One region of the Gordonia sp. WA4-43 genome, then DNA from elsewhere that is predicted to be linked to it. Evidence: predicted binding sites of a transcription regulator. Region 1 holds the regulator's gene; each other region holds the start of a gene.

Region 1 (10,623 bases):
CCGGCTACACCAACGCGGGCAAGTCCAGCCTGGTCAACGCGATGACCGGCGCTGGTGTCCTCGTGCAGGACGCGTTGTTCGCGACCCTGGATCCCACCACCAGGCGGGCGACGCTCGACGACGGCCGCGCGGTCGTCTTCACCGATACGGTCGGGTTCGTCCGGCATCTGCCGACCCAGCTCGTCGAGGCGTTCCGGTCGACGCTCGAGGAGGTCGTCGACGCCGATCTGCTTCTGCACGTCGTGGACGGTGCGGACGCCTTCCCGATGGAGCAGATCTCGGCCGTCCGTCAGGTCATCAACGAGATCGTCGCCGAAGAGGGCGTCACCGCGCCGCCGGAGTTGTTGGTCATCAACAAGATCGACGCCATCGACGGCAACCGCCTCACCGAGTTGCGTGGCGCGCTCGGTCCGGATGCGGTGTTCATCTCCGCCCGAACCGGTGAGGGACTGCCCGAACTCTTCGGGCGGGTGCGCGAGTTCGTCGGTCGCGAGGACGTCGAGATGACCATCGAGGTGCCGTTCGACCGGGGTGATGTCGTGTCTCGCGTCCACAGCGAGGGCGAGGTCATCTCGTCGGAGCACACCGAGACCGGCACCACGATGAAGGTCCGCGTCCCGGCCGCTTTCGCGGGCGAGATCGCGGACCTCCGGATCTGAGCGCTTCGCCGGTTGTACGGACCCAGTCGGCTGTACGGACCCAGTCGGCTGTACGGACCTAGTCGGCTGTACGGACCCAGTCGGCTGTACGGACCTAGTCGGCTGTACGGACCTAGTCGGCGTCGAGATCCTTCTCGACGAGACCGACGATGGTGTCGAGCGCGGCCTGGTCGTCGGCCGTCACGACCACGCGGGTGCCCTTCTCGGCCCCGAGCGTCATGATCATCAGCGCCGACCCCGCGTCCACCGGGTCACCGCCCTCGAGGCCCAGCGTCACCGGGCTGCCGGTCTCGGCGACCGCCTCGGCGATGATCGTGGCGGGGCGGGCGTGCAGTCCGACTGCGGAGCCGACGGTGGCGGTGGTGCTGGGCATGGGAACTCCTTCGAGTGTTGTCGTGTGTTCTGTGGTGGTTGTCGGGCAATTCGGTGCCGGGGAGCGCCCCGGATGTCAGGTGGTCGTGTGATCGGGTGTCAGACGGCGACCGCCTCGAGTTCGTCGAAGGCGACGGCGTCGCGACTGCGGTGCACCTGCTTGGCCGCGACCACCAGGACAGCGGACAGCACCGTACCGGCGACCAGCGCGACGAGGAACAGGACCCAGTTGTTCATGGCGAAGAAGACGAAGATGCCGCCGTGCGGGGCGCGCAGTTCGACGCCGAAGGCCATGATCAGCGCACCGCTGAGGGCACCACCGGCCATCATCGACGGGATGACCCGGAAGGGGTCGACCGCGGCGAACGGGATGGCACCTTCGGAGATGAACGACGCGCCGAGGAGCCATGCGGCCTTGCCGTTCTCGCGCTCCGGTTCGGTGAACAGGCCCGGTCGGACGACGGTGGCGAGAGCCAGGGCGAGCGGGGGCACCATGCCGGCACACATGACCGCCGCCATGATCTGGAACTGCGCGGGTCCGGCAGTCGCCGCGTCGGCGATCCCGGCGGTGGCGAACAGGTACGCGCTCTTGTTGACCGGTCCGCCGAGGTCGAAGCACATCATCAGGCCGAGCACGATGCCGAGGGCGATGGCCGATCCGCCGGACATGCTCTCGAGGCCGCTGTTCATCTGCTCGGTCAGCCAGGCGAGCGGTTTGCCGAGGACCATGTAGAGCAGTCCGCCGACGATCATGCTGCCGAACAGCGGGATGACCACGACCGGCATGAGACCACGAGCCCACTGGGGCACCGGGGTCCGCGCGATCCACAGGCACACCACGCCGGCGATGAGACCGCCGATCAGTGCGCCGATGAAGCTGGCGCCCACGGCGAGCGAGACGATGCCGGCCACGAAACCGGGTGCGATACCGGGGCGGTCGGCGATCGCGAAGGAGATGTAGCCCGCGAGGACCGGTACGGCCAGGCCCATCACGCCCGAGCCGATCGCGAAGCTCACCGCGCCCAGGTACTGCAACAACCCGCCCGCCGGCAGATCCCAGAGGCTGTTGTTCAGGGCGATGAACGCGCCGTCGCTGAGGGTGCCGCCGTCGTCGAGGTTCGTGTTGGCGACCTCGTAGCCGGCGAGCAGGAAGCCGAGCGCGATGAGCAGTCCGCCCGCCGCGACGAACGGGATCATGTAGCTCACACCGGTCATGAGTGCCTGGCGTGTACGGCCGGCGAGACCGATGCCCGACTTCGACGAGTCGGCCGCGTCCGCGTCCGCGCCGTCGCCGGTGACGCGCGCCGCGTTCGGGTCGCGCCCCGCCGCGACCGCCTCGGCGATCATGGCGTCGGGCTCGTTGATGGCGCGCTTCACCCCGGATGCGATGACGGGTTTGCCGCGGAACCGGTTGCGGTCCTTGACCCCGACGTCGGTGGCGAAGATGACGGCGTCGGCCGACGCGATCACATCCGGATCGAAGGCCGTGGTCGCCGAGGACCCCTGGGTCTCCACCGCGAACTCGACGCCGGCCCGCTCGGCGGCGTACTTCAGGGCGTCGGCCGCCATGTAGGTGTGGGCAATGCCGGTCGGGCATGCGGTGATCGCGACGATGCGCGGCGTGGCCGGTCCCGGGTCCGGGGTCCGGTCCGAGTCCGGGTGGGCCGGCGCACCTTCGGGTTCCGTGGTCGACGTCGCTGGTGCTGCCGCGGCGGCCGGGGCAGTGGTCGACGGGGCAGGGGTCGACGGGGTGGCGGTCGGCGCGGTGGCGGGGGCCGGGGGTGCGGGGTCGATGGCCTCGTTGACCAATTCGATGACCCGCTCCTCGTTCTCGGCCGCGCGGAGCGAGGCCACGAAGTCGGGCCGGACGAGTGAGCGGGCCAGCGAGCTGAGGAGCTTCATGTGCGCACTGGCACCCCCCTCGGGCGCGGCGATGAGGAAGACCAGGTCGGCCGGCCCGTCCGGTGCGCCGAAGTCGACCGTGCGGGACAGCCGCGCCATGGCGAGACTGGCCGCGGTCACCGACGCGGTACGGGCGTGCGGGATGGCGATGCCGCCGGGAAGTCCGGTGGTGGACTTGGCTTCTCGGTCCAGTGCGGCCCGCGCGAGGTCGGCGGGATCGGTGGTCCGGCCGGCCGCGGCGAGGGCGTCGGCGAGCGTGGTGATGACGGCGGCGGGATCGCCGCCGGCGTCGACGTCGAGACTCACCGTCTGCGCGGTGATGATCTGCTCGGTCATGGGATGTCCTTCGGTGGAAAGGGTGGGGTCGGTGCTGGGTGGGTCGATGGTGGATGGAGTCGGTGCTGGATGGGTGCGGTGTTGGATGGATGTGGGGACTCGCCGGGACGGTGCCGTCAGGTCATGCGCGCGGCTCCCGACAGTTCGGTCACCCGCACGCCGGGGAGGTCGAGGTGGTCGGGCGTGGGGGCCTGGGTGCCGGCGAGCGATGCGGCCGCCGCGCCGTACGCCACGGCCGACCGGAGGCAGTCGGCGGGCGCGGCCCCGGTGCTCTGCGCGATGAGGTAGCCGGCCAGTGACGAGTCGCCGGCGCCGACGGTGCTGCGCGGGACGATCGGCGGCGGGGTCGCCGACCACACGCCGGATGCGGTGACCAACACGGCCCCGACGGCGCCGAGGGTGGCGAGGACGTTGCCCCCGATCTGTTCGGCGATGGTCGCAGCGGCGTCGATGACCGGTCCGAGATCGTTGCGCGCGAGTGCTTCTCGGAGCTGTCCGGGGTCGGCGCCGGCCAGTTCGGCGAGCTCGTCCTCGTTGGGCTTGATCAGGTCGACGCGACCGGTGACGCTGGCACGGAGGGGAGCGCCCGAGGTGTCCACCGCGACCCGGCAGCCGGCGAGGACGAGGTCGTCGGCGATCGAGCGGTACCAGTCGTCGGGGACGCCGGGAGGCAGCGACCCGCAGAGGGTGACCCACTGCGCGGAGCCGGCGTGCTCACGGATCAGCCCGACGAGCGCCTCGCGGTCCGGGCCCGTCAAGGTGACGCCCGGTGCGTTGATCTTGGTGGTCGTCCCGTCGGATTCGGCGATGGTGATGTTGGACCGGACCTCGCCGTCGACCGGCACGGCGTCGTAGGGGAGTGCGAGGTCGTCGAGTGCGGCCCGCAGCGGGTCGCCCGGCCGCGCCGGGAGCAGTGCGCGGGTGGCCAGGCCGGCGGCCGCGACGACCCGGGCCACGTTGACGCCCTTGCCGCCCGGCTCGGTGCGGACCACGCCGGCGCGCTGCACCTCGCCGCGGGCGAGCGGTGCGCCGAGTTCGAGGGTGCGGTCGAGGCTCGGGTTGGCGGTGACGGTGACGATCATGCGATCACGACCTCGACGCCACGCGCGGACAGGGCCGCCGAATAGGCCGGGTCGATCCCGGAGTCGGTGATGAGGACGTCGACGTCGTCGAGTCCGGCGAAGGAGGTGAGGTCCTCCCGGTCCATCTTCGAGCTGTCGGCGAGGACCACGACGCGTTGTGCGGCCGCGACCATCGCCGCCTTGACCGCGGCCTCGTCGGGGTCGGGTGTCGACAACCCGTGGGCCTCGCTCAGCCCGTTCGTCCCGATGAAAGCGGTGGTCACGCGCAGTCGGCGAAGCGCGTCCACGGTCTCGACGCCCACGGTCGCCTGGGTGAGACCGCGTACGCGACCGCCGAGGGCATGGAGACCGTCGGGATGGGTGCCCGCGAGCAGGCCGGCGATGGGCAGGCTGTTGGTGAACAGGGTGAGCCTCCGATCGGGTGCGGTCGCCTTGGCCGCGCGGTACGTGGTGGTGCCGGCGTCGAAGAGCACCGAACCGCCGTCGGGCGGCAGGAACCGGATGGCCGCGCGGCCGATCGCGGTCTTCTGCTCGATCTGGCTCGACTCTCGTTCGTCGATCCCGAGCTCGCCGAGGGTGCGCATGATCTCGGCGCGTACGGCGCCGCCGTGGACCCGCTGGAGATGTCCGGCGCGTTCCAGTACCGCGAGATCGCGTCGGACGGTCTCGCTGGTGACGTCGAATTTCTCGGCGAGCGCGGCCACGGATGCCCGCCCCGCGAGGCGCACCTCGTCGACGATCGCCTGTTGTCTCTCCTCGGCGTACACACGGCTCCGATCTCCGGTTTCGACCACCCCGCTTGTTGAGGCGTGTGGGATTGGATGTTGTAGTTACTGTGTTTACGCCTGTTTGTGTTGACAAGTCAAGCACTTTTTGTAACGGTGGTCACATCGGTAGTCGAATGAGAGGCAAGACGATGGCGCAGATCCTGACGGGAACCCCGGTGGTCGGCGGGTTGGCCCACGGTCCCGCGCTGTGGCCGGGCGAGCGACCCGATCACTCGCCGGAGAAGCTCGGCGTCGGTGTGGAGATCGCCGAGGAACGGCGCGCCGACGAGGTCACGCGCTTCGCCACCGCGGCCGGCGCCGTCGCCGCGCGGCTGCGCACGCGCGCGTCGCAGAACACCGGGGTGACGGCCGAGGTGCTCGCCGCGACGGCGGGCCTGGCCGAGGACCGCGGCTGGATCGGTGCCGCGACCGCGCTCATCGGCAAGGGCGCCCCCGCCGAGGCCGCTGCCGTCGCGGCCACCGAACAGTTCGCGGCGGTGTTCACCAAGCTCGGCGGACTGATGGCCGAGCGGGTCACCGATCTCAACGACGTGCGCGACCGGGTCCTCGCCGAACTGCTCGGCCTACCCGAACCTGGTGTGCCCACTCCGGAGGTGCCGTCGGTCCTGCTCGCCGACGACCTCGCGCCCGCCGACACCGCGGGCCTCGACCCCACGAGCACCATCGCCCTCGTCACCCGCCTCGGCGGACCGACCAGCCACACCGCGATCATCGCGCGCCAGCTGGGGATCCCGTGCGTGGTGGCGGTGGCCGACCTGGACGAGATCGAGCCCGGCACAACCATTCTCGTCGACGGCAGCACCGGGCGAATCGAGGTGGAGCCCGATGCGGAGGCGGCCCGGGCTCGCGTCGACGAGGATCGGCGGCATGCCGCACTCGTCGCCGGCTGGACCGGTCCGGGGCAGACCGCCGACGGGGTGGCCGTGGCGGTGCTCGCCAACGTCGCCGACGGATCGTCGGCACGCGCCGCGGCCGGGTACCCCGTCGAGGGCGTCGGGCTCTTCCGCACCGAACTCGCGTTCCTCGAGCGTGCCGACGAACCGTCGGTGGACGAGCAGGCCGCGATCTACCGGGAGGTGCTCGATGCGTTCGACGGGCAGAAGGTGGTCATCCGCACCCTCGACGCCGGGTCCGACAAACCGCTCCGGTTCGTGACCCATCCCGACGAATCGAACCCAGCGCTCGGCGTGCGGGGCGATCGGATCGCGCTGGCGCACCCCGAGATCCGCGCGCATCAGCTCGACGCGATCGCGCAGGCCGCGTCGGGGTCGGCCGTCGCGCCGTGGGTCATGGCGCCGATGATCGCCTCGCCGGCGGAGGCGCGCACCTTCGCCGCCGAGGTCCGCGGCCGTGGTCTGGTCGCCGGGGTGATGATCGAGGTGCCCGCGGCGGCGATCCTGGCCGAAGCCGTCCTCGCCGAGGTGGACTTCGTATCCATCGGCACCAACGATCTGACCCAGTACACGATGGCGGCCGACCGGATGTCGGCCGATCTCGCCGGACTGACCGACCCGTGGCAACCGGCCGTGTTGAGCCTCATCGCGGGTGTCGCGGCAGCGGGTGCACGTCAGGGAAAGCCGGTCGGGGTGTGCGGCGAGGCCGCCGCCGATCCGAACCTCGCCTGCGTGCTCGTCGGTCTCGGGGTCACCTCGCTGTCCAGCGCGCCGGCTGCTGCCGCGGCCGTGGGGGCCCGGCTCGGCGAGGTGTCCGCACCGGACTGCCGGGCCGCCGCCGAGGCTGCCCTGGCCACCTCGGATCCCGCCGCGGCGCGCGAGGCTGCCGCGGCGGTGCTCGACGGTTCGGTCGGTGGAGAGGTCAGACTCGCCGCATCACGGTGACGACCTTGCCGAGGATGACGGCATCGTTGCCCGGGATCGGATCGAACAGTTCGTTGTGCGGCATGAGCCAGACGTTGGGGCCCTGACGCTTGAAGGTCTTCACGGTGGCCTCGCCGTCGATCATGGCCGCGACGATGTCGCCGTTGTCGGCGACGTTCTGCTGCCGGACCACGACCCAGTCGCCGTCGCAGATCGCGGCGTCGATCATCGACTCGCCGACGACGCGCAACAGGAAGAGAGATCCCTCGCCGACCAGCTCACGGGGCAGCGGGAAGACGTCCTCGACGGCCTCCTCGGCCAGGATCGGACCGCCGGCCGCGATTCGGCCGAGAACCGGCACGAAGGTCGGCTCGGGCAGCTGACCGGCCGACGGGGTGTCCGGCGACGGGGTGTCACTCGGGGCGATGTTGACCGCACGGGGACGGTTCGCGTCGCGCTTGAGCAGCCCCTTGCGTTCCAGCGTCCGCAACTGATGGGCCACCGACGACGTCGAGGCCAGGCCGACCTCGTCGCCGATCTCCCGGATGGTCGGCGGATAACCGCGCTCGCGCACCGAGCGGCGGATCACCTCCAGGACCCCGGCCTGTCGCGGGGTGAGTGAGGCCTCGGCGGCGGCGGCGTCGAACGGGGCCTCGTCGTCGGCGCCCCGCGCTCGGCCGCGCCTATCGCCGGTGTCACTCATGTTCGGTTCCTCTCGTCTTCGGAACGTGCTGGTAGATGGCTTGCACCGGGTCCGAGCCTAGCCGAGTGCGACCGGCACCTCAAACATTTGTTCGATGTGTCGCGAGACTTTGTCGGGACGTCGTGCTACAAATTCGAACATCAGTGCATCGAACATCTGATCGATGTTCGAACACCGACCGTCACACCCCGCACGATCCCAGACACCCGAACACCGGAGGGCACCATGCGCACCGCCACTCTCGTCGCTCCCGTCCGCACCGACCGTCCCGACGCTGTCCGGCCCCCCACCGACCGCGCCGATGGGGTCCGGACGCGCGCCCCGCTGTCCGACGGCGGCCGCCCGGTAGACAACCGGCCGGCCGGCACCCGACCGCGGGGTGCGTCGCCGGTGACCCCGCGGGTCGGCGGCACCCACTGTGGCTCTCCGGTCGGGGTGCGCGGGCGTGGCCCGGTCGGACCCGACGCGGCGGTGTTCCGTCGCCGCCGCCGCACCGCGGTCGCGCTCCTCGCCGGCGTCGGGCTGGCGTTCGTCGTGTGGGTGTTCGGTGTCGTGGGCCAGAACTACTCGGACTCGCTGACCCCGTCCGCCGTGAGTGCCGAGGTCGTCCACGTGCGCTCGGGGGACTCGCTCAGCTCGATCGCCGGCCGGGTGGCACCCGAGATGCCGCGCGAGGTCGTGATCGACGAGATCGTCGCGATGAACGATCTGGGGTCGAGCGCGCTGCAGGTGGGCCAGCCCCTGCTCACCCCCCGGTACCGCTGAGGCTGGGCGGTATCCTCGATGTCACAGGGGCCGGCCGACAAGCGGCGGGGCGCACGCTTCGGGTGCGTTCCAGCGTCCCGCGACCTGCGTGAGGACACGATGCGCTGCCCCTTCTGCAAGAACGACGACACCAAGGTCATCGACTCGCGTGTCGCAGATGAAGGGCAGGCCATCCGCCGCCGTCGCTCCTGTGTGGAGTGCGGTCGCCGGTTCTCGACCGTGGAGAGCGCCGTGCTCGCGGTGGTCAAACGCAACGGCGTGACCGAACCATTCAGCCGGGAGAAGGTCATGCGCGGCGTGCGGCGAGCCTGTCAGGGCCGCCACGTCGCCGAGGACGCGCTCGCGCAACTCGCCCAGCAGGTCGAGGACACGGTGCGCGCCAGTGGATCGGCCGAGATCCCCAGCAACGAGGTCGGACTCGCCATCCTGGGCCCGCTCCGCGATCTCGACGAGGTGGCGTATCTGCGCTTCGCCTCGGTGTACCGGTCGTTCGACTCGGTGGAGGACTTCCAGCGTGAGATCGACGACCTGAAGGCGGCATCGGGTTCCGGGAGCGCGCTCGCCGAACCCGTGTCAGCCGAGCCGGTCCAGAGCTCGTAGGACCCGTTTCTCCGACACCGGGAACGCGGTACCGAGACGCTGGGCGAACAGCCCCACGCGCAACTCCTCGACGAGCCACTGCGCTTCGTCGTCGACCACCGCCCGCCGGTGCTCGGGTACCTGTTCGAGGCGCTGGGCCCACCGTTCGACGACGCGATCGACGGCGGCCACCCCGGCCTGGTCGCGTGCTGCGGACGCGGGTAGTGCCTCCAGACGTGCTTGCGCGCCGTCGAGATAGCGCGGCAGATTCTCCAGGTGGCGTCGCGCGGTGGCCGCCACGAATCCGTCGAACACGAGGTGGGCGACCTGTTCGGCGACGTCGTCGGCAGCCAGCGAACCGGCGTGCCGGTCGATCGCCGCCCTCAGCGGGGCCATCCGTTCGAGAGCTGCGACGGCCAGCGAGAAGTAGTCCGGTGCGGCTGCGGAGACCCGTGGCCGGATTCGTTCGAGCAGCGCCGAGAAGGACTGTGGTGAGCGAACCGCGGCGAGCTCTGCGTCGTCGGTGTCGGCGACGGTGTCCCGGATGGCCCGTCGGGTGCAGTCGGCGAGCAGTGCCTCGGTGGTCGAGTACGGGCTCTGGCTCAGGGCGAGTCGTTCGACCGGACTCAACGAGCCGGCGATCCGCTTGTGCAGCGGAGGTATCGCGAAGTCGAGGAGGGCGACGATCCCGCGTCGCAGGAGGCGGTCTCGTGTCTCGGGGCTCGCCGCATCGACGACGACGACGCCCCGTGCGTGGCCCTTCTCGTCGGAGACCACGTCGATCGTCGGGTACCGGGTCAGCCGCTGCCCCGCGACATCGACCGTCGTCTGCTCGGCGAGCGAGCCGATCCCGTCGGCGGTCCAGGTCTTATACAGGTTGCGCGACACCGTCTTCGGCGCCGCGGGCGTTCCGGTCTGCTGGAGTTCGGGCAACGAGTCGGCGCGGGCGACGATCCGTCCGGAGTCGTCGGCCACCGCGAAATGCATGCGCAGGTGCGGCGGTACCCGGTCGGTGTCGAAATCGCCCGCGGTCACCCGCATCCCGGTGATCGCCGAGAGCTCGCGGGCCAGCCCGGTGGTGAGCGGCTCCTTGCGCGGGGTGAGCCGGCCGAGCGCGAGTTCGGCGAATCGCTGCGCGGGCGACATGCTCTTGCGGAGCTGTTTCGGCAGCGACTTGACCAGTGCGGTGGCCAGTTCAGCGCGCATGCCCGGGACCGACCAGTCGAAGCCGGCCGGTCGGACATGGGGTAGCAGTGCCTGCGGGATCACGACGGTGACGCCGTCGTCGGGTGCGCCCGGTTCGAACCGGTAGCGCAGTTCGAGTCGGGTGTCGCCCTGCTGCCAGGCGCCGGGATAGTCCGTGGGGGCGACGTCGGTGCCTCCCGTGACGTCCTCGGGGCGCAGATCCAGCAGATCGGGTTCGGCCCGGCGGGCCTTCTTCCACCAGGTGTCGAAGTGCCGAGCGGAGGTGACGTCGGCCGGTAGCCGCTGGTCGTAGAACTCGAAGAGCTGGTCCTCGGTGATCACCAGACCCCGGGTGCGCGTGCGGTTCTCGACGTCCGAGGCGGCCTCGAGAAGCGTGCGATTGCGGTCGAAGAAGGCGTGCTGCGTCCGCCAATC
Region 2 (10,623 bases), 110 kb from region 1:
CCGTTCCCGCGCTCGCCGAGGTCCCCGAGGTCGCGGAGGCCACGGCCGACCGCGCCAAGCCGAATCTCACCTCGCGCGAGGTCGAGGTCCTGCGCACCTGGATGCTCGTCGACTCCAAACCTGCTGTGGCCCAGGAGCTCTACATCTCGCTCGGTACGGTGAACACCCACCTCACCCGGATCCGGGCCAAGTACGCCGAGATCGGCCGTCCGGCCCCGACGAAGGCATCGCTGGTCGCCAGGGCCATCCAGGACGGGATCATGACCCTCGACGAACTCTGATCGCCGGCCGCGCTTCGGCGGGCAGGGGAGTGCCCACCGGCGCCGTGCGCGATACTGGTCTGCGTGGCAGCCATCGAGGACATACTCCAGGTCGAACAGATCGAGACCGACATCTACCGCGGCGGTGCGTTCCCGAGTCACCTTCAGCGCACCTTCGGCGGCCAGGTCGCCGGTCAGGCCCTGATGTCGGCGACCCGCACGGTGTCCGACGAGTTCGACGTCCATTCCCTCCACGGTTACTTCCTGCGTCCCGGTGACCCGGATCGTCCGGCGGTGTTTCTCGTCGACCGCATCCGCGACGGACGGTCGTTCGTCACCCGGCGGGTGACCGGCATCCAGAACGGTGAGGCGATCTTCACCATGTCTGCGTCGTTCCATGTACGGACCGACCAGGGCTACGAGCACCAGGACCGGATGCCGCCGGCGCCGCAACCGGACGAGCTCACCGACCGCCTCGACGAGCTGGCCGAGGAAGAGCGCGCGGTGTTCAAGGAGTGGCGCAACTTCGATCTGCGCATCGTGCCCCCGGAGATGATGGTCACCTCGTCGTATTTCGCTGCGCAGCAACGAGTCTGGTTCCGCTACCGCCATCGTCTGCCCGACGACACCGTCTTCCATGTCGGCACGCTCGCCTACATGAGCGACATGACCTTGCTCGGCTCCTCGCGGGTGCCCCATCCGGAGTCCAACCCGCAGGTCGCCTCCCTCGACCACGCGATGTGGTTCATGCGCCCCTTCCGGGCCGACGACTGGCTCCTCTACGACCAGACGTCGCCGTCGGCGGGCGGTGGTCGCGCGCTGACCCAGGGACGGATCTTCGATCGACAGGGCCGCCTGGTCGCGGCGGTCACCCAGGAGGGGCTGGCGCGCACCGGCCGCGTGATGCCCGACGACCAGCACGCCCGGACCAATCGGTGAGCGAGGGCAACCGGCCGCGCATCGGGGTTCTGGCACTGCAGGGCGATGTGCGCGAGCACGTCTTCGCGCTGGAGGCGGCCGGTGCCGACGCCGTGGCGGTGCGACGCCCGGCCGAACTCGACGAGATCGACGGAATCGTCATCCCCGGCGGTGAATCGACGACGATGAGCAAACTGCTCGGCATCTTCGACCTGTTCGACCCGCTGGTGGACAAGCTGTCCGACGGCCTCCCGGCGTACGGGTCGTGCGCGGGCATGATCATGCTCGCCTCCACCATCCTCGACACCCGGCCCGATGCACGGCATCTGGACGCCCTCGATGTCACGGTGCGGCGCAACGCATTCGGGCGTCAGGTGGAGAGTTTCGAGACCGACCTGGAGTTCACCGGGATCACCGACGCCGAGGGCGCCGCGCCGATGCGCGCGGTGTTCATCCGGGCGCCGTGGGTCGAGTCCGTCGCCCCGGAGGTCGAGGTCCTGGCGCGTGTTCCCGACGGCCCGGCGGCCGGGCGGATCGTCGCGGTGCGTCAGGGGAACGTGCTCGCGACGTCGTTCCACCCGGAGGTGACCGGCGACCGGCGCGTACATGAATACTTCGTGCAGATGGTGCGTCGGTAAGATCGTGCCGAACCAGCGGTAGACCACGAGCCCGGCACGCCGGGAACAACCCAACAGGGCGCACCACCAACAGGGCGACCGGATACAGGTAGGAGTGCGCCGGATGCGGGCCACGGCCCGCCGCACGTGCCGGCGCCGGGAAAGGAATCGACGGACATGAGCGGCCACTCCAAATGGGCCACCACCAAGCACAAGAAGGCGGCCATCGACGCCAAGCGCGGCAAGATGTTCGCCAAGCTCATCAAGAACATCGAGGTGGCGGCGCGGACCGGCGGCGGTGACCCGGCGGGTAACCCCACGCTGTTCGACGCGATCCAGAAGGCGAAGAAGTCCTCGGTCCCCAACGACAACATCGAACGCGCACGTAAGCGCGGCGGTGGTGAAGAGGCCGGCGGCGCGGACTGGCAGACCATCATGTACGAGGGCTACGGGCCCAACGGCGTCGCCGTGCTCATCGAATGCCTCACCGACAACCGCAACCGTGCGGCCGGCGAGGTCCGGACCGCGATGACGCGCAACGGTGGCAACATGGCCGACCCGGGTTCGGTCTCCTACCTGTTCACCCGCAAGGGCGTGGTGACGCTGGAGAAGAACGGACAGACCGAGGACGACGTCCTGATGGCCGTGCTCGACGCGGGCGCCGAAGAGGTCACCGATCTCGGCGAGTCCTTCGAGATCGTCAGCGAGCCAAGCGATCTCATCGCCGTCCGCAGCGCGCTGCAGGAAGCCGGGATCGACTACGACTCCGCCGAGGCCAGCTTCCGGGCGTCGGTCGAGGTCGCGGTGGACGCCGACGGCGCCCGCAAGGTGTTCAAGCTGATCGACGCCCTCGAGGACTCCGACGACGTCCAGAACGTCTACAGCAACGTCGACATCAGCGACGAGGTCCTCGCCGAACTCGAGAACGACTGACACCCCGCCGCCCGCCCGGTGTGTTGATCACCGGACTTGTCCGCTCTCCCCGATAAGATCTCGAACAACTGTTCGCAGATCACGATGCCTGGGAGGGTACGAGTGCGCGTCATGGGCGTCGATCCGGGTCTGACCCGGTGCGGTATCGCGCTGGTCGAGTCGGGTCGGGGGCGGACGGTGACCGCCCTCGACGTGGACGTCGTGCGCACCCCGAGTGACATGGAACTCGCCGAGCGGTTGCTCGCGATCTACACCTCCGCGTGTCACTGGCTCGATGTGCACCAGCCCGACGTGGTGGCCATCGAGCGGGTCTTCGCGCAGAACCAGGTGTCCACGGCCATGGGGACCGCGCAGGCCGGCGGCGTCATCGCGCTCGCGGCGTCCCAGCGCGACGTACCGGTGCGCTTCCACACCCCGTCGGAGGTGAAGGCAGCGGTGACCGGCAGCGGACGAGCCGACAAGTCTCAGGTCACCGCGATGGTCACCCGGATTCTCGGCATGCAGACCAAGCCGCGTCCCGCCGACGCCGCAGATGCGCTCGCGCTGGCGATCTGTCACTGCTGGCGCGGACCCATGATGGAGCGGATGGCAGCCGCACAGAAGCAGGCCGACGCGGCCGCGGCGCGGCACCGCGCGCGGGTGGCCCAGGCACGAGAAGGGAGTCGCGCATGATCGCGTCAGTCCGCGGACCGGTGCTCGAGATCGCGCTCGACCACGCCGTGATCGATTGCGGGGGAGTGGGTTACCGCGTGCTGGCGACGCCCGCGACGCTGTCCCGGCTGCGCCGCGGCGACGAGGCGACGCTGCTGACCTCGATGATCGTCCGCGAGGACTCGATGACGCTCTACGGCTTCACCGAACCCGACGCCCGTGCGCTGTTCGCGCTGCTGCAGACGGTCACCGGCGTCGGCCCGCGACTCGCGATGGCGACCCTCGCGGTTCTCGAACCGGATGCGTTGCGACGCGCGCTCGCCGAATCGGACACCAAGTCACTGACCTCGGTACCCGGCATCGGCAAACGCGTGGCCGAACGGCTGTGCGTCGAACTGCGGGACAAGGTGGACCGGCCCACGGGCGAGGCGTCGACCGGTGTGACCGCCGTCGGCGGTATTCGCGAGCAGGTCGCCGAGGCGCTCGTCGGGCTCGGGTTCACCGCCGGTCCGGCGGAGAAGGCGGTCACGGCGGTACTCGCCGAGAATCCCGACGCCGATGCGTCCACCGCGCTGCGTTCCTCGCTGTCACTGCTCGGCAAGGCGTCGTAGATGGGCGGCGATCCGGACGACGTCGACGACCGGGACGTGAGCGCGATGCCGGTGCGCTCCGACCGCGACCTCGACGCCGGTCTCCGTCCCCGGTCACTCGCTGATTTCATCGGCCAGCCGCGGGTCTGCGAACAGCTCGAACTGGTCCTGCACGGGGCCAAGGGCCGCGGTGGCACCCCCGACCACATCCTGCTGTCGGGACCGCCCGGGCTCGGCAAGACGTCGCTGGCCATGATCATCGCTTCGGAGATGGGCGCCGCCATCCGGGTGACCTCTGGTCCGGCACTCGAGCGCGCCGGCGACCTCGCGGCAATGCTGTCGAATCTCGTCGAGGGCGACGTGCTGTTCATCGACGAGATCCATCGCATCGCGCGCCCGGCCGAGGAGATGCTGTACCTCGCGATGGAGGACTTCCGCGTCGACGTCGTGGTCGGCAAGGGCCCGGGAGCGACCTCGATCCCGCTCGACGTCGCGCCGTTCACGCTGGTCGGGGCGACAACACGGTCGGGGTCGCTGACCGGCCCGCTGCGCGACCGGTTCGGGTTCACCGCGCACATGGAGTTCTACGAGCCCGACGAACTCGTCCGGGTGCTGCACCGCTCGGCCGGGATTCTGGGCATGGAACTCCGCGGCGACGCCTCGGGCGAGATCGCGCGCCGGTCGCGGGGCACGCCCCGCATCGCGAACCGGCTGCTCCGCCGGGTCCGCGACTACGCCGAGGTAAGGGGAGACGGGTCGATCACCGTGGACGTCGCCCGCGCGGCCCTCGCGGTCTACGACGTCGACGAACTCGGGTTCGACCGTCTGGACCGAGCCGTGCTCGACGCCCTGATCCGCGCCTTCGGCGGGGGGCCGGTCGGGGTGTCCACGCTGGCCGTGGCCGTCGGCGAGGAGCCGGCGACCGTGGAGGAGGTCTGCGAGCCGTTCTTGGTGCGCGCGGGCATGATCGCGCGGACGCCGCGCGGGCGGGTGGCCACTGCCGCCGCCTGGCATCATCTCGGACTCACCCCGCCCGCCGGTGCGATGAACGCCACCTTCGGCGTCCGTCCCCGCGACGTCGGCGCGGCGACGCTGTTCGATGACCTCTGACCGCACGGGCACCACCTGCGGGGATGAGCTCCGCGCAACACGTGGCACACTGTGTGGAGCACAGCTGAGCTGATGCTGCCCGGATTCGTCCGGACAGGCCGCTCGCTCACGCCGTACCCACTGATACCCAAAGGACTGACTCGCACTCATGGACGCTCTGCTCTTCCCGCTTCTGCTCGCCCTGCTGGCCGGCTTCATGTTCCTGTCGATGCGGAAGCAGAAGAAGCGTGTGGCCGAGATGCAGGAGATGCAGAACTCGGTGTCCACCGGTACCCGCGTCCAGCTGACCTCGGGTCTCTTCGGAACCGTGATCGACGCGAGCTCGCCCGACGTCGTCGATGTCGAGATCGCCACCGGCGTGGTCACCCGCTGGAACCGGCTGGCCGTCATGCGCGTCGTCCCGACGGATGAGGCCGCGGCCACCTACCCCGGCCACGTCGCCCCGGAGATCGAGTCCGACGACTACGACGACGCCGACTCGGTCAGCCTGGACAAGCCTGCCACCGACGACGCGCGCGACAACGACAAGTAAGCCGCATCCGCGCCGCGTCGATCCACGACGCGGCGCGCCCATCCGTTTGCACGCCTCCGACGCGCTTCCGGCGTGTCCCGGCCAGGAGTGGACGATGGGTCATGCCGGTCGGGCTGCTCGTCGGCCGGTTGACGCTCTCAAGGAGACCTGAACAGCTGTGACAACTCCCTCTCGGACTTCGGGGAAGGGCCGGACTGCAGGGAAGCGGTCGCGACCGGCTCGAGAGATCCCGCCGTGGCGTCCGCTCGTGGCCTTCATCGGCCTGCTCGCGGTCGTCTACGGACTGATCTTCTTCACCGGACCCCAGACCATCGAACCGAAGCTCGGTATCGACCTCCAGGGCGGTACGCGCGTCACGCTGACCGCGCGGACCGAGGACGGTCAGGCGGCGACCCGAGAGCAGCTCGATCAGGCCAAGCAGATCATCGAGCAGCGCGTGAACGGGCTCGGCGTCTCCGGTTCGGAGGTCGTCGTCAGCGGTGACAACCTGATCATCACGGTCCCCGGCCAGGACGGCGCGCAGGCCAAGTCACTCGGGCAGACGGCGCGCCTGTACGTCCGACCGGTCGTCGGGCAGCCGGCCATGGCGACTCCGCAACCGCCGAAGCCCGAGAGTGCCGACGATCAGGCCGACACCCTGCCCACCGAGGCCGCGGCAGCCGCCATCGACGAGCAGCGCAAGCTCCGTCAGGCGCCGGGGAACGCGACCCCGCAGCAGCTCGAGGCACTCCAGCAGCAGATGGCGAAGATGGACTGCTCGCCGACGGCCAACGACCCGCTTCTGGGCAACGACCGCCCCGATGAGTACCTCGTGGCCTGCTCGACGGACGGCTCGGAGGTCTACCTCCTCGGCCCGGAGATCATCGACGGTCGCGACATCAAGAACGCGAACGCCGGTACCGATCCGCAGACCGGCGAATGGGTAGTGACCCTCGAATTCGAGGGTGAGGCCGCCAGCTTCTGGCCCAGGTACACCGCCGAGCAGGCCCCCAACCGGACCCAGACCGCCTTCACGCTCGATTCGCGCGTCGTCTCGGCGCCGGCGATCAACGAGCCCATCCCGGGCGGGCAGACCCGGATCAGCGGCGGTAGCGCCAGTCCGTTCACCGAGTCGTCGTCGAACGAACTCGCCAACGTGCTGAAGTACGGCTCGCTGCCGTTGTCCTTCACCGCCTCCGACGCCGAGACGATCTCGGCGACACTGGGTCTCGCGTCGCTGCAGGCCGGTCTGATCGCCGGACTGGTGGGCCTGATCGCGGTGTTCATCTACGCCCTGGCCTACTACCGCATGCTCGGCATCCTGACGGTGCTGTCGCTCGTCCTCGCCGGGGCCATGGTGTACGGCATCATCGTGCTGCTCGGTCGCTGGATCGGGTTCACCCTCGACCTCGCCGGCATCGCGGGTCTGATCATCGGTATCGGTATGACCGCCGACTCGTTCGTCGTCTACTTCGAACGAATCAAGGACGAGATGCGCGAGGGGCGCAGCTTCCGGTCCGCGGTGCCCCGCGGTTGGGCGAGCGCGCGCCGCACGATCTGGTCCGGCAATGCGGTGAGCTTCATCGCCGCCGCGGTCATCTACATCCTGGCGATCGGTGAGGTCCGCGGCTTCGCGTTCACACTGGGTCTCACCACGATCCTCGACGTCATGGTCGTGTTCCTGGTCACCCACCCGCTGGTCGTCTACGCGAGCCGTTCGACGTTCCTGTCGAAGCCGAGCGTCAACGGACTCGGGGCGATCAGCGAGGTCGCCCGCCAGCGTCGTGTCGCCGCGCACCGGCAAGCGGGTGCGGCCACCGCCGACACGTCTGCGCCGCCGACGGACGCCGACGACACCACTGACGCCACTCGGGAGAAGGGGACCGTGCGATGACCGGGCCGTACAACAAGGCAACCGGCGACTCGGCCGTCCTCGACGCCGACAAGGCGCAGCCCGGCGCGGACGCCGACTTCGTCGCCGATCGCAACCGCTCGTTCCTGTCCCGGCTCTACACCGGTACCGGTGCCTTCGAGATCGTGGGACGCCGCCGCATGTGGTACGGCGTGACCGCGGCGATCCTGCTGATCTGCCTGGCCTCGATCGGAATCCGCGGGTTCACCCTCGGTATCGACTTCGAGGGCGGTACCCAGATGTCGGTGCCGGTCGTCTCCTCGGAGATCACCGCGGAGTCCGTCGAAGAAGTTGTCACCGCGACCCTCGGCGAGGCGCCCGAATCGGTACAGACCGCGGGAGCCGGTGGCAGCCAGACGGTCCAGGTGCGCACCGAGACCCTCGATCTCGCCCAGGCGGAATCGGTGACGCGCGCGCTCGCCGACGAATTCGGTCCCGAACTCGCGCCCGCCGAGGTGAGCATCTCGGATGTGAGCTCGACGTGGGGCAGCGAGATAACCGAGCGCATGCTGATCGCGCTGGCCGTGTTCCTGGTCATCGTCTTCGTCTACATCGCGGTGCGATTCGACCGGGAGATGTCCATCGCGGCGATGGGGTCGCTGTTCTTCGACCTGATCGTGACCGCCGGTATCTACTCGCTCGTCGGGTGGGAGGTCACCCCGGCGACCGTCATCGGCCTGCTCACCATCCTCGGCTTCTCGATCTACGACACGGTGGTCGTGTTCGACAAGATCTCCGAGAACACCCGCTCGGTGCTCCAGACCACCCGGCGCACCTACGCCGAACAGGCCAACCTGGGTGTGAACCAGACCCTCATGCGGTCGATCAACACCACCGTCATCTCGGTGCTGCCGATCATCGCGCTGATGGTCATCGCGGTCTGGCTGCTCGGCGTCGGAACGCTCAAGGATCTCGGGCTGATCCAGCTCGTCGGTGTCCTCGTCGGTACGTTCTCGTCGGTCTTCCTCGCCGCGCCGCTCCTGGCGACACTGAAGGAACGTCGCCCCGACATCGGCCGGCACACCGAGAAGGTCCTCCGGCGTCGCGCCGGGCTCCCGTCCGACGAGCCGCGGCCGGTCCGGACGCGCCGAGGGGCGTCCGCCGGGGCAGCAGTCGACACCGACGACGCGGACCGCGCGGTCCCGACCGGCAAACGCCGTCGCAACCGCTAGTCTCTGCGACGTGAGCGTTGGACGCCGGGAGTTCGTCAGGGTCCTGAGCCTCCTCGTCGGGCTCGTCACGGTCGTCGGGCTGGTGACGGCCTGCGGCGACGACGGGCCGCCGACGATCGACTACGTGGTCGACGCGCGGATCACGACCTACAACGCGAACACGGTGAGCGGCAACGCCGATGGCGTCCTCATGGCGACCACCCGGCTGCTGCCCGGCTTCAGTCTGCTGGGCCCGGCCGGCCAGGTCATCCCGGATCGCGACGTCGGCACGGTCACCCAGGTGCCCGGCCGCGTGCCGACCCTGCGGTATGACTTCAACCCCGAGGCGGTCTTCTCCGACGGGGTGGCCCTCGACTGCGACGATCTCGTGCTCGCCTGGGCGGCGATGAGCGGACGGCTGCCCGGCTTCACCCCGGCGACCACCGCCGGCTATCGCGACATCGACTCGGTGAACTGCGGGGCCGGCGACAAGAGCGCGACCGTCACCTTCGCGCCCGGACGGGAGTACCGGAACTGGCTCTCGCTCTTCGGCGCCGGGGCGATGATGCCGGCGCATGTGGTGGCCCGCGTGGCAGGCCTCTCCGACGTCATCGACCCGATCCGGGCGATGGACCGGGCCGCCGTCGGACGCATCGCGGACGCATGGAACACCGGTTTCGACCTGACGTTCGGACCGATCGATCACGCGCACTATCCGGCGTCGGGTCCGTATCGCATCGACCGGTACTCGCGCTCGGGCGGACTCGTCCTGGTGCCCAACGACGAGTGGTGGGGCGACAAGCCGGAGACCTCGCGCATCGTCGTCTGGGGGCGCGGGACCGACGCGACCCGCCGGCTCCCCGACGGCCGGTTCGACGTCGTCGACGTGACGGCCGGCCTCGTCGACGGTGACATCGCCGGTTCGGCGGGGGCCGCCGGGCCGTCCTCGCCGGCGCGCGCGCTGGGCGTCGAGGAACTCGTCCTGGCCGGCCGCGGCTTGTTCGGCGATGTCCGGATGCGCCGGGCGTTCGCCTCCTGCGTCCCGCGAGCCGACCTCGCGCGCGACTTCGGCGCCGGCGCGCAGGTCTGGAATCTCCGGGTGCTCTCCCCGGCAGACAACCTGGCCGCACAGATGAACACCGAATTCGGCCAGGCCTATCAGCGGCCGGACATCGAACGAGCGCGCGGACTCGTCCGGGCGGCCACCGGGCAGGGCGCGGTACAGGACCCGGCCGGCGGCGAGGCGGCCGGTTCGGAGGTCGCGCTGCGACCGCGGACGGTACGCATCGGCTACGTCGCGCCGACTCCGCGGTGGCAGCAGATGACCGCGGCGATCGCGGCGTCGTGCCGCGCCGCCGAGATCGTCGTCGAGGACGCGTCCTCACCCGACCTGCGGCCCGACGCGCTGGGCCGCGATGTCGACGCACTCATCGTCGCCGGTGGTGCGTCATTCGCCGCGGCCGGCGCCGCCGACCCGAGCCGGGACGCCTACGCGTTGCGCGGCGGAGACCCGTTGAACCTGTCCGGCATCCGGGAGCCGATGGTGAGTCGGGGAGTGGATCAGCTCGCGACGACCGTCTCGGCGCCCGACCGACTCCGTCTGGCCCGGTCCATCGAGAACGCGACCTGGGCGACGATGCCGTCGGTGCCCCTCTTCGCGGCGCCGCGGATACGGCAGTGGAAGGATCGGGTGGGCAACGTGGTGGCCGGTCTCGGCCGCGACGGCACCGGATGGAACATGGATCGGTGGACGATCCGTGGTTGAGCAGGGGAGTGAAGCGATGGGTGGTGTCGTGCCCGACCGTACGGCGGAGGCGGTCTCGCGAGCGCAGGCGGCGATCGCCGAACACGCTCGCCTCGTCGACGACTTCCCGGCTCCCGGAATCGCTTTCAAGGATCTGACACCGGTCCTCGCGGACCCGGAAGGGCTGTCGACGATCGTCACCGCGCTCACGCATGGTTGTTCGTCG
Region 3 (10,623 bases), 2.4 Mb from region 1:
ACCATCTGCGTAACTCGTTGAACCACATCGCCGAACTTGTCGGCTGATCGGCGAGGTCAGCGACTGAGCGAGCCCCGGCGCCCCACCCCGATCGCCCGACGAACCGGTCAGCCGACGAGGTCCGGATCCGGATCGCGATGCGCCGACGCAGCTGATGTGGGTGACAGATCGGCGGTGAGCAGGTCGACGGTCGGGCTGCGCGTGATCACCTTGTGGCCCCACCACAGAGCGAGGAACACGAACAGTGCGCCGTAGGCGGTGAGCCAGAGTTCGAGATTCCCCGCGGATCCGTCGCGGATCGCCGGGAGATTCTGCCCCGCGATGACTGCAACACACATGAGCAACGCGATGATCGGGCCGGCCGGGTAGAGCCAGGCCTTGTAGGGGAGTCTGCCGAGGTCGAGACCCTGCGCCTGCCACGCCCGCCGAAAACGATAGTGGGCCCACGCGATACCCATCCACGTGATGAAGCCCGCCACCGACGAGGCGGTGACCAGCCACACATACGCGCGACCGTCGCCCATCCGACTCGCCAGGAAGCAGAGGGCGCCGATGGCCGTCGTCGCGGCCACGGCGAGGAGTGGCACTCCTGATCGCGTGACCCAGGCGAACACACGTGGGGCGTTGCCCTGCACCGACAGGCCGTACAACGCGCGGGTTGCCGCGAACAGGCTCGCATTGCCCGCCGACAGGATCGCGATCAGGATCACGGCGTTCATGATCGATGCCGCCACCGCGATCCCCGCTTCGGAGAACACGAGGGTGAACGGGGCGATTGCGATGTTCTCCTCGGACGCATTCAGCAGATTGGGGTCGGTGTACGGGATCAGGAACGCGATGATGGTCAGGGTGCCGATGTAGAACAGCAGGATGCGCACGAAGACGGTACGCACGGCGCGCGGAATCGCCGTCTTCGGTTCGACCGCCTCGCCGGCGGCGACCGCGATCATCTCGGTGCCCTGGAATGCGAAACCGGCGATGAGGAAGACCGACAGCATGCCGAGCGGGAAGTCCACGAACGGAGCGTCGTCGATCGTCCAATTGCTGAACCCCGGCGACGGACCGTCGCCGACGACACCGAGAATCAGCAGCACGCCGACGATGAGAAAGACGACCACCGCGATGACCTTGATCGCCGCGAACCAGAACTCGGCCTCGCCGAACGCCTTGACCGCGAACAGGTTCAGCGCCAGCAGGCCCGCCAGGAACACGACCGACCAGATCCACGACGGCACGTCGGGTGCCCAGTACTTCATGATCAGTCCGGCCGCCACCAACTCGGCGGCCAGGGTGACCGACCAGTTGAGCCAGTAGTTCCACCCCGCGGCGAAACCGAAGGACTTGGACACGAAGCGCTTGCCGTACTCCTCGAACGGGTTGCTGCACGGGATGTACGCCGACATCTCGCCGAGGCTCTGCATGAGGAAGAAGACCATGCAGCCCATCAGCAGATACGCCAGGATGGCGCCACCCGGACCCGCGTCGGAGATGGTGGCGCCCGAGGCGACGAACAAGCCGGTGCCGATGGCGCCGCCGAGCGCGAGCATGCTGATGTGACGACTCTGAAGTCCCTTGCGCAGAGATTCGTCGGGGGTGATCCCCAGGGGACTGGACACCGGCAGAGTCTAACGGCCGGTCGGCCTCTCGGCCGGGTGTTGCGCTGTTGCTCGAGTGCTGAGCCTCATTCGAGGCTGGTCAGTTCGGTGACCAGTGCGTGCACCGGGTCGCCGGGACCGATGTCGTAGGTGCACTGGTCGTCCCGCGGGTCCGGGACGAATGCCCAGAACAGTGCGGTTGCCGTCCCGGCCGCCCGCTGACCGGCGACCTTGGTCCGGAAGTCGGCGGCGCGCTCGGACCTCGAACCGCACGAGCCGGCATGCTGGCCGATCTCGTTCACCGCGAGGGGTTTTCCGACTGCGCGGGCCTGTCGTAGACGTTCGGCCAGTCCGTTCCACTGATCCCCGGGGAGCGCGACACCGTCCGCACCGTAGTCGTGATAGTCCAGGACGTCCACGTACGGGGAGCCGGCGACGTACTGGTAGTCGGGCCCGGCGGTGCCGCACTGGCCACCGCCGGTGAAGCCGGACCAGATCACCGCCCCGCCGTGCAACCGGGTGACCATCGCACCTGCGCTGCCGAAAAACGACCGCAGTACGCGCGCGGCGTCGACCGGGCACGACCGCTGCTGCCATCCACACGATTGATCGCCACAGATTGACGGTTCGGGTTCACCCACCAATTCCCATCCCGCCAGGGCCGACCTGCTCTTCCAGCGTCCCACTGCCGTCCTGACCCACTGCTCGAACGTGAGTCCACCCGCGCCGGCGACGGTTCGCCAGCCGGATCTGTACCAGTCTCGTTCCTTGAAAACTCCGCTCTCGCATGCGCCATCGGCGGCCGCGAGGACAGGCAAGACCATCTGATCGTGCCGCGCGGCGGCGTCGAAGACGGCATCCATCGGCCCGAAATCCAATTGCTGGGTGTACTTGTTCACGGCCAGTTGAGCGAACAGATTGAAGCGAGTGAGCGAATGCGGAGGTAAGCCGGCGAAATAGTCGTCGAGATCAACCATCGCTCCGCAACCGGCATTCACCGACCAATCGGTGGCCAGCTGGTAGGCGTCGAATCCGGATGGCCACCACTGGCGTCCATCGAGCGTCAGCCCAGCCGGCGTGGCATCGACCCGGTTGGGCGCCGCATGTGCGGGCGGCGGCAGCAGCCAGCTCAGGAGCAGGCCGATGCTCAGCACCAGAATCGGAGTTCTCATCGCGGGCAGATGCATGTGTGCGTCCTGGGATGACGGGGACCGACTGTGGCGTCGGCCCAACTCGTTCGATGATTGCACGCCGGTCGCGTGGGTTTCGACCGCGTCCGAGAATGGGTACGGATGAACGTTTCGTGTGCGCCGAAATCGAGTTAGCGCAACTGGGCTCATTCCTCATTTCCCGACCTGCGCGACACCTGTGACACCATCGTGCTCGTGATGGGCGTGCTGATAGTTGCTGCAGTGCTGTTCATCGCGAGCGCGGTCCTTGCATCGCAGGACCCGCGTCGTCTGGGCCCCGGTATCCTGCTGACCGCGGGCTTGTCGGGCGTGATGCTCGCCGCGGTGATCGCGGCCGTGGACAGTGGCGTCGACGACGACGGCTTGGTTCTCGCGCCGGCGGTCGTCATCGTGGCCCTCGGACTCGTTGCGCTGCTTGCCATCCTCATTCTCGGGGTGTCGTTGATCGCCAACGGCGTGACGCTTCTGCGCCGAGAGGGGCGCCGTCCATCGAACCTGCTGTCGGCGCTCCTGGGGGCACTCCTGTCCGGTTACGCGCTCGCTGTCCTGCTCGGGATCATCGTCGGATGGTTCGACGTGTCGACGAGCAACGCGCTGCTCAACTTCCTTCTGGCGGTGGGGATGCCGGCCGGCTACCTGGGGTTCGTGTTCGCCTCGCTGCTTCTCTGGTCGTGGCTGTACGGCCGGTGGAGCAGGTGGCGGGCGCGACGGGCGAAGGTCGGCGCGATCATCGTCCTGGGTGCCGGTCTGCTCGACGGGTCCCGCGTCGGTCCGCTGCTGGCGTCACGACTCGACCGCGGTCGCGAGATCTATGATCTGGCCCGGCCTTCCGGCCTGGACCCGCTGATCATCTGCTCCGGAGGCAGAGGTGGCGACGAGCGGCTGTCGGAGGCCGCGGCGATGGCCGAGTACCTCGTCTCGAAGGGCGTCGATCGTGATGCCATCGCACTCGAGGACCGATCCACCGACACCGCGGAGAACCTCCGGTACTCGAGGCGTGTGCTCGACGAGCGTGGAGTGACCGAACCGGTCGCGGTGGTGACGAGCGGCTATCACGCCTTCCGCGGAGCGATGCTCATGCGGTCTGCCGGGATCGACGGATTCTCGACCGGCGCCCACACCGCGCGATACTTCGTCCCCAACGCCCAGGTCCGTGAGTTCTTGGCGGTTCTGCGTGACCACCGATGGATCAACGGAGTCGTCGTCTTCCTGCTCAGCGTGCCACTGATCTCCGGCACCGCTGTGGCTCTCTTCGGCTAGTCCGTCAGTGGACCAGGGGAGTGCCTTGCGGACCCCGTGATGGTGGAGCCGATGACGGGAATCGAACCCGCGTATTCAGCTTGGGAAGCTGATGTTCTGCCATTGAACTACATCGGCGTGCGAGTGCCGGACTCGCGAACGACAGCCTAGCAAACCCGTGGCCGGTCCGGTCGTCAGCACTCGCAGATGTCGCAGATCGTGGCGTGAGGCGCAACGAACCGCGACATCTGGGCGAGACCGGGTATCGGCGGGCCGACGCGATTCGGTTGCGACGCAGAATAATTCGCGGGACGGGGTTGCGCGCTGGACGACCGGCCGGTAGTCTCGAACGTAGTTTCGAGTAAAGCCATGATGACGGGGGATGAAATCATGGCTTCTACCGAGCCATCTGCACCACCACCACTTCTTCTCGACCAGTACAAGCGCCTGCATGCACTTATGGACGAGATCGCCGAGACGCAGTCCACGGACTGCTCCGACACCGACCTCCTACAGGTCGCGATCGAGCACGAGCGTGCCGAACGACGGATGCTGTCGCTGTTCACCGATCACATCGTCGACATCGACGAGCGGTCGGCGTACCGGAAGATGGGGTGCCAGACCGTCTCCAACTTCCTCTGCCACGGTCTGCACCGGCGCGGCGAGGCGACCCGCCTGATGAACCGGGTCTGGGCCTTGGGCAGGTTCCCGGACATGCAGGGGGTGCCGCTCGAACCGCGCTTCCCCGAGACCGCCAAAGGTGTTGCCGACGGCGAGATCTCGGGACGCCACGTCGACGTCGTCATCGAGGTGATGCGCAAGATCCCCGCCGACGTGGACCCTGCCGACCGGGAAGCCGCCGAGGCAACGCTCGCGCACTACGCACGCGAGTACGACCCGTCGTCACTCCGTGATCTCGGCGCCCGCATCCTGGCCCACCTCGACCCCGACGGAACCATCACCGACGATCGCGACCGCGCCCGTAACCGCGGACTCAAACTCGGGCCGCAAGACGCCCAACTGATGTCCCGGCTGACCGCAACGCTCGACCCCGTGACGCGCGCCATGTTCGACGTCGTCCTGTCGGTGTGGGCCGCTCCTGGGATGAACAATCCCGCCGATCCCGAGTCGCCCACCGGCAACCCCGCCGCCGCGGACCCCGACGCGCTGGCCGCCGCTGCCGGACGCGACGAGCGCACGACCGAGAAGCGGAACCACGACGCGTTGCGCGCCATGCTGCGCTTCGTGCTCGACGCCGGCGCGCTCGGGGGTTCGCACCACGGGCTGCCGCCACACCTCGTCGTCTCCATCACCGAATCGGCGCTGCGCGACGCGGCCGGCGACCCGGCACGGACCGCGACGGGAACCCTCCTGCCCATCAAGGACGCCATCGATCTCGCCGCGGACGCGCAGCACCATCTCGCGGTGTTCCGGGACCACTCCAGTGAGGTGCTCTACCTCGGGCGGTCCAGGCGATTGGCCTCGCGCGCACAACGAATCGCCGCGATCGCCCGCGACGGCGGCTGCACCTTCCCGGGATGCACGCGGCCGTCGTTCGACTGCGAGATCCACCACGTCGTCGAGTGGGACGCCCACCACGGATCCACCGACCTCGACACCCTCGCGACCGCCTGCCCACCACACAACCGAGTGGTCGGCACCGGGGTGGATCAGTGGGCCACCACCATCGCCACCGAAGGGGTCGACGCCGGCCGCGCCGTCTGGCACCCGCCCCGCGCGCACCCGTCGCCGACGCCGCGGATCAACCATGCCCATCGCACCGACGCGATCCTCGACCGAATGCGCGCTGATGTCCGGCGGCGGCGCAGAACAGCGGCACCGGAGAGCGGAGGGTCGGCGCCGACCGACACCGGCGCAGATCCTCCCTGACCATTCGATAACCTCGACACCGTGCTGCTCTCCGACCGCGACATCCGCGCCGAGATCGCTGACGGGCGCCTCGCCATCGATCCGTTCGATCCCGCCCTCGTCCAGCCCTCCAGCGTCGACGTCCGGCTCGACGGCCTGTTCCGGGTGTTCAACAACACCCGCTACACCCACATCGACCCCGCACAACGCCAAGACGAACTCACCTCGCTGGTCGAACCCGCCGACGGCGAGCCCTTTGTGCTGCACCCGGGTGAGTTCGTGCTGGGGTCCACCCTCGAGGTGTGCTCGCTGCCCGACGACCTCGCCGGCCGACTCGAGGGCAAGTCGTCACTCGGTCGGCTCGGCCTCCTCACGCATTCGACGGCGGGCTTCATCGACCCCGGTTTCTCCGGCCACATCACCCTCGAGCTGTCGAACGTCGCGAACCTTCCGATCACCCTCTGGCCCGGCATGAAGATCGGGCAGCTGTGCCTCATCCGCCTCAGCAGCCCGGCGGAGGAGCCGTACGGCAGCGCGTCGGTCGGATCGAAGTACCAGGGACAACGTGGCCCCACCCCGTCGAAGGCGTACCTGAACTTCCAGAAGCACGACTGAGGGGTTCGACTCGGCTCAACCGGCGGGTGGACGGACCGGGTGGGCGCGGCTCCGGAAGTTCACCCAGCCGATGACAACCCGCCACGACGAGGATGGTTACCGGTGGTTCCGCCTGGGTAACCGTTGCCCTCATGAAGCTCACGGTGATCGGATGCGGCTACCTCGGTGCCACTCACGCGGCCTGCATGGCCGAACTCGGGCACGACGTCGTCGGCATCGACGTCGATCCGTACAAGATCGAACGCCTGCAGGCCGGCGAGGTCCCGTTCTTCGAGCCGGGGCTCGCCGACATCCTGCGCCGCAACATCGACGCCGGACGACTCCGCTTCACGACCGACCATCTCGCGGCCGCCGACCACGCCTCGGTGCACTTCCTCGGCGTCGGGACCCCGCAGGAACCCCGCGGGCACCGGGCCGACCTCTCGCACGTGTACTCGGCAATCGACGCGCTCGTGCCGACGCTGCGGGGCGCCCACCTCATCATCGGCAAGTCGACCGTACCGGTCGGCACCTGCGCCGAACTCGCACAACGGATCTCGGTACTGTCGCACGCCGGGGCGGATGTCGAACTGTCGTGGAGTCCGGAGTTCCTGCGCGAGGGATTCGCCGTCGAGGACACGCTCCGGCCGGATCGGCTCGTCCTCGGTACCGGTTCGCTCGACCCGAGCGGCCTCAACACGGCCGCCGACGACCCCGACGCCGGGTCGTCGGCCGGGGAGGTCACCCGCGAGATCTACCGCGAGATCCTCGAGACCGGCGTGCCGCTGATCGAGACCGACTGGGCCACCGCCGAACTCGTGAAGGTCTCGGCGAACGCCTTTCTGGCCACCAAGATCTCGTTCATCAACGCGATCAGCGAACTGTGCGAGATCGCCGGCGCCGACATCAACACCCTCGCCGACGCGATCGGGCACGACCCGCGGATCGGACGCCGATTCCTCAACGCCGGTCTCGGCTTCGGCGGGGGCTGCCTGCCCAAGGACATCCGCGCCCTGACCGCGCGCGCCGACGACATGGGCGCCCCGCGGGCCGTCGGCTTCCTGCGGGAGGTCGACGCCATCAACATGCGTCGCCGGGGTGCGGCGGTGGAACTGGTCTTCGAGGCCCTCGGCGGCGAGGTCCTCGGGCGCAACGTCGCCGTCCTGGGCGCCGCCTTCAAACCGGAGAGCGACGACGTCCGTGACTCACCCGCGCTGACGGTGGCCAGCAGGCTGGCGCTCGAAGGGGCGTCCGTGACCGTCTTCGACCCGAAGGCCATGGACAACTCACGACGCGTCCACCCGAGCCTCGGCTACGCCACCTCGGCGCGCGACGCGTGCGACCGGGCCGACGTCGTCGTCATCGCCACCGAGTGGGCCGAGTTCGTGCACATGGCGCCCGAAGAACTCGAGGGCGTCGTCCGCGCCAAACGCATCGTCGACGGCCGGCGCTGCCTCGACCCGCAGATGTGGCGCGACGCGGGTTGGGACTACCGCGCCCTGGGCGGCCCCGCTCCCACCCGCCCTGCGCCGCGAAACCACCCGTCCGAGCAGGTGAACGGATATGCGCCGGGGGCCACCGTCCGCTGAGTCGTGCTAGGTTGAGCTCGCGACTGTCCAGGGGGCACCTACTCGCCGGTGGGGGACATGAGGCGAGGTGCACGTGAGGTGCAGGAATCAACCAGATGACCGACACGGTGGCCGATCCGGCCGTGACACCGACGTCTGCGCAGGCAGAGGTCACGGTCAGTGCTGCCGTCGTCGACGCCGTGCGCGCCGAACTCGCTGAGCGGGGGATCGCGCAGAACGCCGAGGTCGTGCTGTTCGATCTCGATCCGCGGGCGGGCGTCTCGGTGGGACGCCTGGACCCGACTCGAGGGACCGTCGCGGACTCCTACTCCGATTCCGGTCTCACCCTCGCCGTCCTGGATGAGGTGATCGCCGACCATCTCGTTCGGGTCGGGCGGGTGGCGGCACCGACCTCGCGCGAATGGCACGAGGAGGTCCTCGACCTCGTCACCCGCGGCCGCGAGCGGCTCCGCGAGTCCGACGGCACCTTCCTGATGGGCCGCGACCACATCCGGCTGTTCCGCATGGCGCGCCGCGACGTCGCCGAAGCCGGAGCCCCGCTGACCGCACGCGCCGAAGACCTCGCTCGCGCGGCGGTGTCCGGAGCCTCCGCCCCCGCGGTCGTGGTCGCCGATCGCGTGAGCGCATGGCCCGGCCTCCGGGACGCGATTGCGCGAGCCGTACCCGTGCCGGTCGTCGACGTCGATCCGTCGGGAAGCATCACTCGGCCCCCGGCGCACGGCGGACACGCGGCGGAACCGGAGGTACCGCACGCGATCGCAGTGTCCGGCGATGTGATCGAACCAGACGTGGGGGTGGCGACCCCGCCCGCCGAACAGGATGCGGTCCCGACCCGGTCGGATGACGGTTTCTCGGCCCCCGCCGAGATGGCTCCGCGTGGCGACGACCATACGCACGACACGCACGACACCCCCATCTTCGAGTCCGTCACTCAGTCGCCACCGGTGGTGGCCACGGCGTTCGGGGGGCTCGCTCCGTATGTTGCTGCCCCGGATGTCCCTCGCGCCCAGCCGCTTCGGGACGACCAGCAGTTCTCCGAGCTCTCTCCGGTCGGTCACGATCAGCGCACGCCGACGAATCCGGTTGCCGAGCCGCCGCCGTCGGCCGAGTTTGCGCCACGGTGGACGTCGGCGCATACGCCCACGCCGCCCGTCCGGTCCGGCGATGGGGAGGTGAACGTCGATCCGATGGCCGGGTATTCGGCGGACACAGGGTCGGCCATCGGGGCTCCACCGCACTCCGACGTGTCCGTAGCAGGGCCGCATTCGGCCGGCGCGAGCCGACGGCGGCGCGGAGGCAAGCGCGTTCTCGCCGCGGTGGCGCTGCTGTGCGCGGTGGCCGTCGTCGCGGTGGCCACGGCGTTGGCCGTCGGACACGATGAGGCGTCGCCGACCGTCGCCGCGCCGCTTCCCCAGCGCACCACCGCCACTCCGGAACCCGAGTTCGCCGATCCCGCAATCTATGCCGAGGCCCGGCAACCGGCGCGCCGGTACACGACTCCTCCTCCGCCGGAGACGACGACGCCCTCCGCGGAGGAGCCTGCGCCCCGGCCTCGTCCCCGGTCGCGGACTCCGCGTCCGCCAGGCGGCGTGACGATCCCGCTTCCCGGTCTGCCGCCGATCGTCCTGCCCTGACGCACGAACCCGATGACCGTCCCCGAGCCGGGTCTCAGTCGCCGGGCCGGGGCGCCAGTGCGCGCGCCACGAAGTCGAGGACGTTCTCGTAGTTCGCCGATGCATCGACGTCGGGGTGATAGGCATGGGCGAGTTCGAGACTCACGGCGCCGTGAACGGCGGACCAGGTCTGCATGGCTTGTTCGACGGGGTCGGCGGACAAGATGACCCCGGCCACCTGGCCGTACCGGATGGTGTCGACGAGGACCTCGAATGCGTTTGCGGCCACGTCGATCTCGGGCGTGCACTGCGCTGAGAACATCAGCCCGTAAAGCACCGGATTGGCGAGTGCGAACTTCCGGTACGCCACACCGGCGTTGCGCAGACGAGTCGCCGGATCGTCATCCCTCGTCGCAATCGCCCGTCCGAATTCGGCGTAACCGTCGGTGACCAGGGCGTCCAGCAGGCCGTCCCGGCCGTCGAAGTGGTTGTAGACGCCCATCGGGGCGACCTTCGCCTCACCGGCCACGGCCCGAACCGTCAGACCGGCCGTGCCATCGCGCTCGAGGATTGTGCGACCTGCCCGGAGCAGCGCGGATCGGACGTCGGCGCCTGCTGTACGCGTGCGCGGCTTCGCGGGAGACATGTTGACAACCTACTGGAACGGTGTTCTTCTTGAATAGAACACTGTTCTACAACGCTGGAACGTTGTTCTAACGGATCGCCGAAACCGCTTGCGCCACTCGACCAGGAGAAGATCGATGCCAACCGAACGCACGCATGCTCGCTGGTGGGCGTTGGGCGCCCTCAGCTTCGCCGAACTACTCGTGATGATCGACAACACGATCGTCAACGTGGCCCTCCCGACGCTCGCCCGCGACCTCGGCGCCGGGATCTCGGGCCTGCAATGGATCGTCGACGCCTACACGCTCGT

The links. Region 1 encodes LexA, which represses DNA repair genes until DNA is damaged. Its sites were predicted from a motif close to CGAACANNTGTTCG; they were not measured.
Region 2: a site for LexA is predicted at 2,790-2,803, ahead of ruvC (crossover junction endodeoxyribonuclease RuvC). Genes of this name have one in related genera too.
Region 3: a site for LexA is predicted at 4,371-4,384, ahead of LEL84_RS11980 (HNH endonuclease signature motif containing protein). Genes of this name have one in related genera too.

What each region holds. Positions count from the first base shown of each region.
Region 1 covers NZ_CP084736.1:305,964-316,586, forward strand. The annotation lists gene hflX (GTPase HflX) at 1-659, shown strand, start outside; gene LEL84_RS01435 (HPr family phosphocarrier protein) at 772-1,032, opposite strand; gene LEL84_RS01440 (fructose-specific PTS transporter subunit EIIC) at 1,131-3,269, opposite strand; gene LEL84_RS01445 (1-phosphofructokinase family hexose kinase) at 3,386-4,351, opposite strand; gene LEL84_RS01450 (DeoR/GlpR family DNA-binding transcription regulator) at 4,348-5,118, opposite strand; gene LEL84_RS01455 (phosphoenolpyruvate--protein phosphotransferase) at 5,268-6,977, shown strand; gene lexA (transcriptional repressor LexA) at 6,955-7,659, opposite strand; gene LEL84_RS01465 (LysM peptidoglycan-binding domain-containing protein) at 7,885-8,424, shown strand; gene nrdR (transcriptional regulator NrdR) at 8,524-9,024, shown strand; gene hrpA (ATP-dependent RNA helicase HrpA) at 8,998-10,623, opposite strand, start outside.
Region 2 covers NZ_CP084736.1:415,672-426,294, forward strand. The annotation lists gene LEL84_RS02005 (helix-turn-helix transcriptional regulator) at 1-281, shown strand, start outside; gene LEL84_RS02010 (acyl-CoA thioesterase) at 345-1,199, shown strand; gene pdxT (pyridoxal 5'-phosphate synthase glutaminase subunit PdxT) at 1,196-1,816, shown strand; gene LEL84_RS02020 (YebC/PmpR family DNA-binding transcriptional regulator) at 1,973-2,728, shown strand; gene ruvC (crossover junction endodeoxyribonuclease RuvC) at 2,831-3,400, shown strand; gene ruvA (Holliday junction branch migration protein RuvA) at 3,397-3,990, shown strand; gene ruvB (Holliday junction branch migration DNA helicase RuvB) at 3,991-5,079, shown strand; gene yajC (preprotein translocase subunit YajC) at 5,228-5,611, shown strand; gene secD (protein translocase subunit SecD) at 5,769-7,484, shown strand; gene secF (protein translocase subunit SecF) at 7,481-8,674, shown strand; gene LEL84_RS02055 (ABC transporter substrate-binding protein) at 8,685-10,418, shown strand; gene LEL84_RS02060 (adenine phosphoribosyltransferase) at 10,435-10,623, shown strand, end outside.
Region 3 covers NZ_CP084736.1:2,666,502-2,677,124, reverse strand. The annotation lists gene LEL84_RS12005 (SRPBCC domain-containing protein) at 1-47, shown strand, start outside; gene LEL84_RS12000 (amino acid permease) at 108-1,616, opposite strand; gene LEL84_RS11995 (beta-mannosidase) at 1,682-2,782, opposite strand; gene LEL84_RS11990 (YdcF family protein) at 2,984-4,045, shown strand; tRNA gene LEL84_RS11985 (tRNA-Gly) at 4,089-4,162, opposite strand; gene LEL84_RS11980 (HNH endonuclease signature motif containing protein) at 4,415-5,914, shown strand; gene dcd (dCTP deaminase) at 5,936-6,508, shown strand; gene LEL84_RS11970 (UDP-glucose dehydrogenase family protein) at 6,640-8,076, shown strand; gene LEL84_RS11965 (hypothetical protein) at 8,172-9,710, shown strand; gene LEL84_RS11960 (TetR/AcrR family transcriptional regulator) at 9,745-10,335, opposite strand; gene LEL84_RS11955 (DHA2 family efflux MFS transporter permease subunit) at 10,451-10,623, shown strand, end outside.